DNA from 3 places in the Sporosarcina sp. FSL K6-1508 genome. Region 1 is predicted to be linked to each of the others. Evidence: riboswitches for the same ligand, from Rfam matches in the RefSeq annotation. Region 1 holds a riboswitch; each other region holds the start of a gene.
What was found. A riboswitch is a leader RNA that binds a small molecule or an ion and turns the genes downstream of it on or off. The one in region 1 is predicted to bind cyclic di-GMP.
Positions count from the first base shown of each region.

Region 2: another riboswitch for cyclic di-GMP. It lies ahead of MKZ11_RS04055 (methyl-accepting chemotaxis protein); the one in region 1 lies ahead of MKZ11_RS11660 (methyl-accepting chemotaxis protein).
Region 3: another riboswitch for cyclic di-GMP. It lies ahead of MKZ11_RS00425 (hypothetical protein); the one in region 1 lies ahead of MKZ11_RS11660 (methyl-accepting chemotaxis protein).

Region 1 is NZ_JBBOXF010000001.1:2,318,862-2,322,076, forward strand. It holds gene MKZ11_RS11650 (cytidine deaminase) at 1-356, opposite strand, end outside; gene MKZ11_RS11655 (PhzF family phenazine biosynthesis isomerase) at 696-1,604, shown strand; cyclic di-GMP riboswitch class I at 1,765-1,850, shown strand; gene MKZ11_RS11660 (methyl-accepting chemotaxis protein) at 1,985-3,215, shown strand, end outside.
Region 2 is NZ_JBBOXF010000001.1:870,819-874,033, forward strand. It holds gene rlmH (23S rRNA (pseudouridine(1915)-N(3))-methyltransferase RlmH) at 1-389, shown strand, start outside; cyclic di-GMP riboswitch class I at 847-957, shown strand; gene MKZ11_RS04055 (methyl-accepting chemotaxis protein) at 1,167-3,215, shown strand, end outside.
Region 3 is NZ_JBBOXF010000001.1:101,500-104,714, reverse strand. It holds gene MKZ11_RS00435 (signal peptidase I) at 1-367, opposite strand, end outside; gene MKZ11_RS00430 (DUF1102 domain-containing protein) at 625-1,221, shown strand; cyclic di-GMP riboswitch class II at 1,409-1,491, shown strand; gene MKZ11_RS00425 (hypothetical protein) at 1,549-2,205, shown strand; gene MKZ11_RS00420 (DUF5305 family protein) at 2,229-3,215, shown strand, end outside.

The DNA.
Region 1 (3,215 bases):
ATGATTACGTCAGTATCCTTACCGTAATCACTTATTAACTCGCGACACATGCCACATGGTGCAACGACCCAACATTTTTCAATGTCTTCTTGTGGATGAGGATGAGCAACTGCTACAATCGTTTCAAACTCATGGTCTCCTTCTGATATTGACTTTCCAATCGCCATTGCTTCTCCACATACCGTTATTCTGCCAACATTTGCTTCGACGTGTACAGCTGCAAAAATATTACCTGATGTAGTTCTGACCGATGAACCAATGTGGTGTCGTCCATATCTATAATTTTTTTCTATTACGTCTTCTGCAGCCTTAATTAATTCATAATCCCTATTTTCCAAAGCTCTAACTTTTAACATAATAATCCCCTCCTACCACTATTTTACCTCATTAGTGAAATATTTGTATTTATGGCTTCCTTTCTTCCTTCCTCAAGAGTGAAGGCAGTAATCTTACTTCTGAAACATACTGCATTGAATTATTTAAGCATACCAATTGCTACGAATTGGCATGGAATGGTCTGTTTTTTAAAGTTTCCTGAAATACTATTGATAAGGTATACACTAGTTATATCCAAAATCATAGTATGAGGATATCAATGTACAAGTTTTATAAACCTTTATCTGCAATATATTTTCGATTGAAGCTATTTAATACACAAGAGATTACGAATGAAAATTGAGAGGGAGTTGTTAAAAATGAAAACTGTAAAAGTTTATCATTATGATGCATTTAGTAACAAACCGAATAAAGGAAATCCTGCAGGAGTAGTTTTGGATGGCGATGAACTAACGGAGATTGAAATGCAAGAAGTAGCTTTAGATATGGGTTTTAGTGAGACAGCTTTTCCTATGCATTCAGACGTTGCCGATATTAGGATTCGTTATTTTACGCCAGGGAGAGAGATGGATTTGTGTGGTCACGCAACTATGGCAACTATTTATGCACTAAAATCAAAAGGATTAATAGGGGAGAAAACGGAGTTAACAATAGAAACAAAAGCGGGAATTTTACCAATAAGGATAAGTTCGACTATAGAAAATGAACTATACATAACTATGAAACAGGCATCTCCGCAGTTTGAAGAGTTTAAAGGTTCCAAGGAAGATTTAGCTAGGTCAATCGGGATTGGTATAGATGATATAGAAACTGACTTACCAATTTTATATGGAAGTACAGGCATATGGACTTTGTTAATTCCTATAAGAAAGCTTAAAGCATTCAAAAAGATGAAGCCCAACAATAAACAGTTTCCAACGATTTTAAAAGAAATGCCAAAAGCGTCTGTCCACCCTTTCTGCCTTGAAACGCATGATTCTAATGCAGATATGCATGCCCGCCATTTCTCTTCTCCATTTTCCGGTACAATAGAGGACCCGGTGACAGGCACTGCTTCAGGTGTAATGGGAGCTTATTATGCCAAAAATATTAAAAATGACTTTGACACTAAATTAACCTTGTTAATTGAACAAGGTATTGAAATTGACAAAGATGGAAGAGTACAAGTTGAAGTAATCAAAAATAATCAAACATTTAATATTGAAATTACTGGTAATGCAGTCTTTGTAAAAGAATTTGATGTAACGATTAAAAATAACGAAACATAAATTGGGCGGGGTAGTAAAGTCTCTCATCTTCTTTTTCACCAATGACTATATACTCTTTTGGGCATTTTTTAAGTAGTGCATTATGAAGAGTTATTATAGTAATCTATGAAACTTTTAGTACTTCTTATTGCCATCTATTAGACTATGTGGTATATTTTTTGATGGTTATAGGCAAACTTATTGAAAAATAGGGACGCAAAGCTACGGGTCTAAAGTAATTATTACTATGACGGCTGAGCTGCTCAAGAAATGCTAGATAATAGTCTAGTTTTTTTTATTTGCCTATTTCAATGTGAAATAGGCTTTTTTTTTTGAAAGAAAGAAACAAACAAACATAAGTAGAAGTGGAGGAAATAATCATTATGCGTTTTTTTAAGAACATGTCACTGAAGTATAAGTTGTTACTCACAGTATCTGTCATTGTTTTAGCACTTTTTGCTGTTCTAACGACACAGAGTATCTCTCAATTGAACGGTCAGTTAGAGAATGACCTTGAACAAGAATTGAAAAGTGTTGGCTTATTGACAGCTAGGAACCTCGATTCCAAAGATATAGATGGGTTATTGACAGTTCAAGGTGAAGGCGATTCTGAATTTTTAGAAATGCAAAGAACCTTGGATGAAATAAGAGAAGAACAAGGAATTATGTTTTGGAGTTATATATGGAAAATGGAGGACGATGGTGTCACTCCTATCGGCTATACGGAAAATTTGAATGAAGCGTATGAAGCAGGGGAATTGTTTACTGATCTTGCTCCTGTCCATGTAGATACTGCTAAGCTCGCGATTAAAAATGATCAATCAGAGGTAACAAGCATTTTTGAGGACTCATTTGGATCATGGCGAACAGTTTTCAGCCCTCTTAAAGATGAAAGTGGAAATACAATTGCCGTGTTAGGAATTGATTACTCTGCGGATTATATTGACACCATCATTAAAAAAAGTGTTACAAAACAGATTATTATTGCAGTAATCGGAATTTCAATCTTATTAGTATTACTGTATTTTACAATTGATCGGCTTCTATTACCACTCAAAAAAGTGGTCATTGTTGCAGACCAAGTGGCAAATGGAGAATTGAACGATGTTGATCTTCAGATTACAAATGATGAAGTTGGACAACTTTCACAATCGATAAAAACAATGGTTTCAAACTTGCAACATGTCATATTAAACATTAGAAATACATCTGATCACGTTGCATCATCAGCTAATCAGCTAACTATGAATGCGACAGAATCGTATATTAGTTCTACAAACGTTTCAAAAGAAATGAAGAATATCGCTCAAAACGCTGAAACTTCTTTGGTAATGACTGAAGAAACAGCCGCTGCAATGGAAGAAACGGCAGGCGGTATACAACAAATTGCTGATTCAGCCAATACTGCTTCTGAATCGTCTCTTTCAGCATCACTTGCTGCTGAACAAGGAAATGAAGTTGTTCAACAGGTGATTGCTCAGATGCAATTAATTAATACATCTGTCGAGCAAATAGAAGAAACTATTAATGGTTTACATGCTAATTCTAACAAGATCAGCGACATTGTGAATATTATTACTGCAATAGCGGAGCAAACAAATTTGTTAGCACTAAACGCTGCAATTGAAGCGG
Region 2 (3,215 bases), 1.4 Mb from region 1:
CAAAGATTAACTTAATAGAAGTTCCGGACGAAAAAGCACCTGAATCATTAAGTGATGCAGATATGGAAATCGTGAAGAAAAAAGAAGCGGATCGTATTTTGGCGAAAGTAGGGACGGATTCCTATGTGATTGCGCTCGCGATTGAAGGGAAGATGAAGACATCAGAAGAGCTAGCAGCGGATATGGAGTCGCTAATGACATACGGGCGGAGCAAGGTAGCGTTTGTTATCGGAGGCTCGCTGGGGCTTCATGATAGCGTGATAAAACGGTCGGATGAATTGTTGTCTTTTTCGAAAATGACATTTCCGCATCAGATGATGAAGCTGATATTGTTGGAGCAGGTGTATAGGGCCTTCAGGATTATGAAGGGGGAACCGTATCATAAGTAAAGGCGGTTATTGATAAAATATGATGAGACTCGGTCAGTGACAAACGTTAGAGCCAGATAAATTCAAAGGAAACCATAAGAAAAGGGATTTCAAGGAGAAAATGCGAAGCTCAAATGGTTTCAAGGTCTATCTCGAACTGGGAGATAGGCCAATTAGGTGTGTCAAAGTAATCGAGATTAGTTATCATTGTAGCAAATAGTAGGCGGGTGAAGCGATAGTATCAGCCAAATATTGGATAATGTCGCCAAAATCAATCAATTACTAATTTGAAATCATATTTTTGACTTCATTTCTATAAAACCTTATACATAGTCGATGAAAACCTACTTTTTAACTGGTTCCGAACTATCCTCGTGATTCATTTTTCATAGATAAACAGTGAGGAGTGGTTAAAAAGTCTTGAATTTTGTAGAGTTACGTGAGATTATTGGTGAGCGTAATTTTAAACTAAAACTATAGAAGTTAAAGGCAACCTGTTCTGAAAGGGCAGCACGCAAAGCCTAGGATCTAAAGTTTAGGGATTAATCAAAAGTCCTGCAATCTAAACAATGATCGCCTGGTTACCAAATTTATGGATTAATATATATATAAATCCTTTGGCTATTCTATATTAAATAGAATAGTTTTTTGAGTGTTTAAAACCACCTAGAATGAATTTGGCAAAAAGACGTAGTTAGAAAGGATTAAGAGATTCTTGAAGTTAACAATTTAAAAGCTTTGAAGCAGCAGGCAACTTACGCTTGATTCACTATTAATTAAATAGAAAGGATTGTGCAAATGAATAAGAAAAGGATTTCGTTCAAAGCAAAGTTATTAGTTTTCTCACTATTGCTATCGATAGTACCGATTGTATTTGTTGGCGTGTTAGTGAATAAAACAGTTAGCAAAAAAACCAAGGATGATTATATTAGTTTCAGCGAGAAAGAAATTAAACAGGTGGATAATGGAATTTCTCTATACTTTGAAACGATTAGGGAAAATGTCAATTTATTAGCTAATGACCATTCCGTTCTAAATGCCGATTCAAGTATTACTTCCTATAAAGATATAGCGGGGGAAGGCTCAATTGATATGACCCCTTCAGAAAATGGGGATAAGGAGAAAGCCATTTTTGATGTGTTTTCTCAATTTAGTAATAGTCATCCTAAAGCCTCTTATGTTTATATAGGTACATCGGATGGAGGTTATGTCCAATATCCCGAGGGGCCCACGCCAGCTGGTTTCGATCCTAGAGACCGTCCTTGGTATAACACGGCTATTGCAGAACCAGGAGAAGTAAAATTAACAAGTGCCTATAAGGCAACTGGGGTAGAGGGAATTATAGTCAGTAATGTAGTATCGATTGAAAAAAACGGAAAGCAAACAGGTGTGTTAGGCCTGGATGTAAGTTTGGAAGGCTTAACAGATATTATTAAGGAAATCAGTATCGGTAAAAAAGGTTATGTCATTCTTGCGCAAGAAGATGGAACAATCCTTGCACATCCGAAAAACTCCGAATTGAACTTCCAACCCGTTTCCGAACTAAATGTTCCGGAATTAACAGATTTAAGCAAAGACGGCCCATTTGAAACGAACCTAGATGGTGAAGACTATGTATTGAACACAATCACTTCAGAAATTGATGGCTGGAAGTATATTGCTGTCATTAAGAAGGACGAAATTTTAAGTACGGCGACTTTCATACGAACAATGCTTTTCATTATAGGTGGGGTTTTCGCGATTCTTGCTGTCATTGCGTCTATTATAATGAGTTTACGTATAACGAAGAGAATTAAAAGCATTAGTGATTTGTCTTTAGCGATGTCAAAAGGTGATTTGACGCAACAAGTCACGGTAAAGGTGAACGATGAAATCGGGGATATGGGAGAGAATTTCAATACCATGTCTACCAGTTTGAAAGAAACCATGCGAAAAATTGCGCATGAATCTCAACAATTATCTGCGACCTCTGAAGAGTTGGCAGCGTCTTCGATTGAAAATCAAACAGCTTCCAGCGAAATATCCGAGTCAATCCAATTGGTTGCTACTGGAGCTGATGACCAGGATGAGGCTATGAAAAACGCTGTAGGTATTATCAATGAAGTGTTTAATCGTGTAGATGATGTGACAGTGAGTATGGGCAACGTAAAAGATTCCATCCATTATTCAACGGAAACGGCTAAACAAGGTAGTGAGGTCGTTGAACAAACGGTAAGTCAGATGAGTGAAATTGATAAAAATGTGAGTTCTTCCGCTGAGAAAATCAGCATGTTAAATGAAAAATCAAATGAAATTAGACAAATTAGCTTAATGATACAGTCCATTTCAGAGCAAACGAATTTATTAGCTTTGAATGCTGCAATTGAAGCTGCTAGAGCTGGTGAACATGGAAAAGGATTCGCAGTCGTGGCAGATGAAGTTCGAAAACTTGCAGAGCAATCTAGCAACTCAGCATTGCAGATCAATGAGATCATTCACGATATTAATGATGGAATTGAAGATTCGATGGAACTTGTCAATCTAGGCGTAAGTTCGGCTAAAGAGGGAATGAAACTTGCGAATGAAAGCGGGAAAGCATTTGGGGAAATTATGGATTCTATTCTCACTGGTACAACAAAAATATCTGAAGCTAGCATAGCGATGGAAAACATGAAGAATCATATAGCTGAAGTGGTCGTTCACATAGAAGAAGTTTCAAAAACGAGTATTGAAGTAAATAATTATTCTCAAAACGTTGCGGCATCCTCCGAAGAAATGAGTGCCTCCATGGAAGAGGTTTCAGCGGTTTCTCAAGAGTTAGCTAGGATGTCAAATGAATTGGAAGTAGCCATTCAGCAATTTAAATTG
Region 3 (3,215 bases), 2.2 Mb from region 1:
CAATCCAATCTCGCTCAATCAGTCCACTACCATCCCGCTGATCCGTATATTCATTAGCGTCCCCTTTGGTAATAAAACCTTTATCGACGTTTCTATCGACTACTCGGTGGGCAATCCAACCTTTGTCAGCAAGACTTCCTTCTTCTGTTTTGAAAAAGACGATATCTCCATTTTGTACTGCTTCTTTTTCCTTTAGGTTCTCTATGATCACCATATCGCCCCGCTCCCAAACAGGGGACATACTGTTTGAACGAATGACGGTAAGCAAAACGGGTTCTTTAGTAATAGCTGACCCAATTGCAGCAATTAACGTACATAAGATGCCAATTGCTAATAAAGTGTTCAGTATCCTTGAAAATAGCTTCATGGAATTCCTCCTTTCATTCATATTATTGTAATTCTACGAAACAAAAAGCCCTCTAAAGTAGAATTGATTTGGTACAAAAGTATACCTACCACCAACAAAAGTAGTAGTTTAGGGGATACAAAGTAGATAATAGTAGTAGACAAACGATATCTGAAGACTACCCTACAGAGTGAGGATAACCAATACCAATCCTCCTATACTAAAAGTAGTTACAAAAACGGTTAAGAGCCGAAAAAAATATTGGAGGAGATTTAAGAATGAAGATGAAAAAAGGTATATTTTCGGTAGTGTTTCTACTAGCAATTTCAAGTGTGATGGCGGCAATGTCTTTCTCAAGTGCAGCGGTCAAGAGTGATATGGACGTTACGGTCAAGAATTCTAACGAATCACTATTGGCACTAGTAGCAAGTGCGGAGCATAATGCAGCTGATTATAAAGCGAATGGTGAATTATTGATTAACCTGAATAAGGGTAATGGAGCAGATTACGGAGTTCAAAACAATAGTAAATATAATTGGGATAAATTATTTGCAGTTAAAAATAACTCAGATAAAGATATTAATGTTACTGTTAATGTCGCTAAGAGATCCGGTAAAGGAACTTTTGAAGCTAGCGAGGTTACCGAATTAGATACGTTTGGAAAACCAGGTGGTGGACATGGCGGTGGTGGTATAATTACTCCTACTAAACAACTGTTGAAATTAACAAATGGCGGTGGTAGTAATACACTTTCATTTACGCTAAAACCAGGTAAGGATCAGGAAATTGACCTGGAATTATTGACTAATAACATTGGTAAAGGATCAAATAATTACACACTAACTGTTGACGCAGTTAGAACAGATGGTAAGTAAGTTAAACTCAAAATAAAGCAAAACAGCTCTATGAAATATATAGGGCTGTTTTTCTTTACATGTTAGTTACGACAAATACAAAGAAGGACATTACTACCTATTATCAGACAAAAATAGTACCTACATAACCGCAAGAAGTACCGTAATATTTGTTGGGGTTTGGTTATACTGAACTATATAAAAGAATATTGATTACGGAAACTGTGAAGTACGACCCGTATATGGGCACCTGGGGCGTATGGAGTTATTGGTGCAACCGGCCTAATTAAATTTGGACAACTTGTCCAATTTAGTTAGGCTTTTATTATGAAATTGGGAGGGCGCGTATTGAAAAAGTTTTTTTCTTTAGCAGCACTTTTAGTATCCATGTCATTTTTGCTTCTCCGTAGCACGAGTTTTACAACTGCTGAAATAGGAAGTGATGCAACATTATCTATAGTCCCAGAGGATAGTGCCCTTATCGCAATTACCAATTGGGAAGGGAGAAAATTTGCAATTACAAATAACACTGAAGAAACAATAGAAATTCAAGGAATTGACATACTTAGTGGATTCTCTGAAGAGGCAATGAATGTAGTAGAAAATAATTCTTCTACTCTAATTTCAGGAGGAAGCAAATATTTCACCCTTATTGGCGACGCACAAGAGTTATCCGGAGGTGAAATTCAAATAATAGCTCATTGGAACGGTGGCAGTGCGGAAATAAATTCAACGATTCCAGAATTTGAAGATGAACAAATACTTGTTGAATTGGAAGAAGAAACGAAATCAGAATTAATCGAAGCGGAAGAAAAAGAAAAAGAAAAAGAAAAAGAAAAAGAAGAAATCGAAGTAGAAGAAAAGGCGAATGAGGAAGTCGAAGTCGAAGCAAAAGAGGAAGCTGGAGCAGAAGAAAATATAAAAGAAATCGAAAAAGAAACAGCAAACATAATAGAATCTGAACCAAATGAAGACCAAACGAATACGGACCAAGACAAAGACTAACATTAACAAAGGGAGAGATGGAAATGGGATCAATCTTAGTTCATCTATATAAGGGGAAACACAGGAAAATATTCCTCCCCCTTCTACTAGTACTAATTATTTCAGTTGCAGTATCAGTTTATTCTTTGTCAGGACCAGCAATAACTATTACTCAAATCAATGATGACATTCCTCGAATAGAAACAAACTATGATTACAAGGCGACACTTATGCCAAATGTCCTTTATCCGAACGGAGGGACGGTAGAAGCAGGAGATACAATGTTCCGGAAAATAACAACTGCAATTCCTATTAATTTAAAATCTACAATAGACTACGAGAATGAAATACTGGCAAAAGGTACACATGAAGCAAAATTAGTAATAAAAGCAGGGGATATGTGGGAAAGAATGTTTCCACTAGAAAAAAAACAAGCCTTTGAAGAAAAGGGGAAAGCAATTGCAATTTTAGAAAAAGCATATAAAATTGACCTTGAAAAAGTGAATGCATTCATATTACAAGTGGAAGAAGAAACAGGCATTAAATTACCTCAGTATGCAATCGAAGTAGTTCCAAATATCCAAGGAACAATTAACTATGATGGTAAGGAAATGAATATTCAGGAACAGGGTAAGCTTACTTTTCAATATTCATATGAAGAAATTGCGTTAGCAAGTGAAAAAGTATTCACGTCCATGTCCCCATTGGCAACGACCGAAATGATTCCGAATACTTTTAACTTATTTGGGTTCTCCCTTCCATTAAGCCGAGTTCGAATAATAAGCTCCCTATTTTCTTTGTCCTTACTACTAACTATTATTTATGTCTATAAAAGGTTAGTTACTAATCATGCAAAACCTATTACCTCGCGTGTAGAAAAAATAAATAAAAAATATAGCAGCAGAATTATTCCAGTTTCAGAGAAATTGAATATTGACCAGAAGTCCATTCTAACTCTTGATTCGTTTAAATCAGTGTTGAAAATTGCTGATGATAAAGAACTCCCTATTTTCTTTCATAATGATCACCAA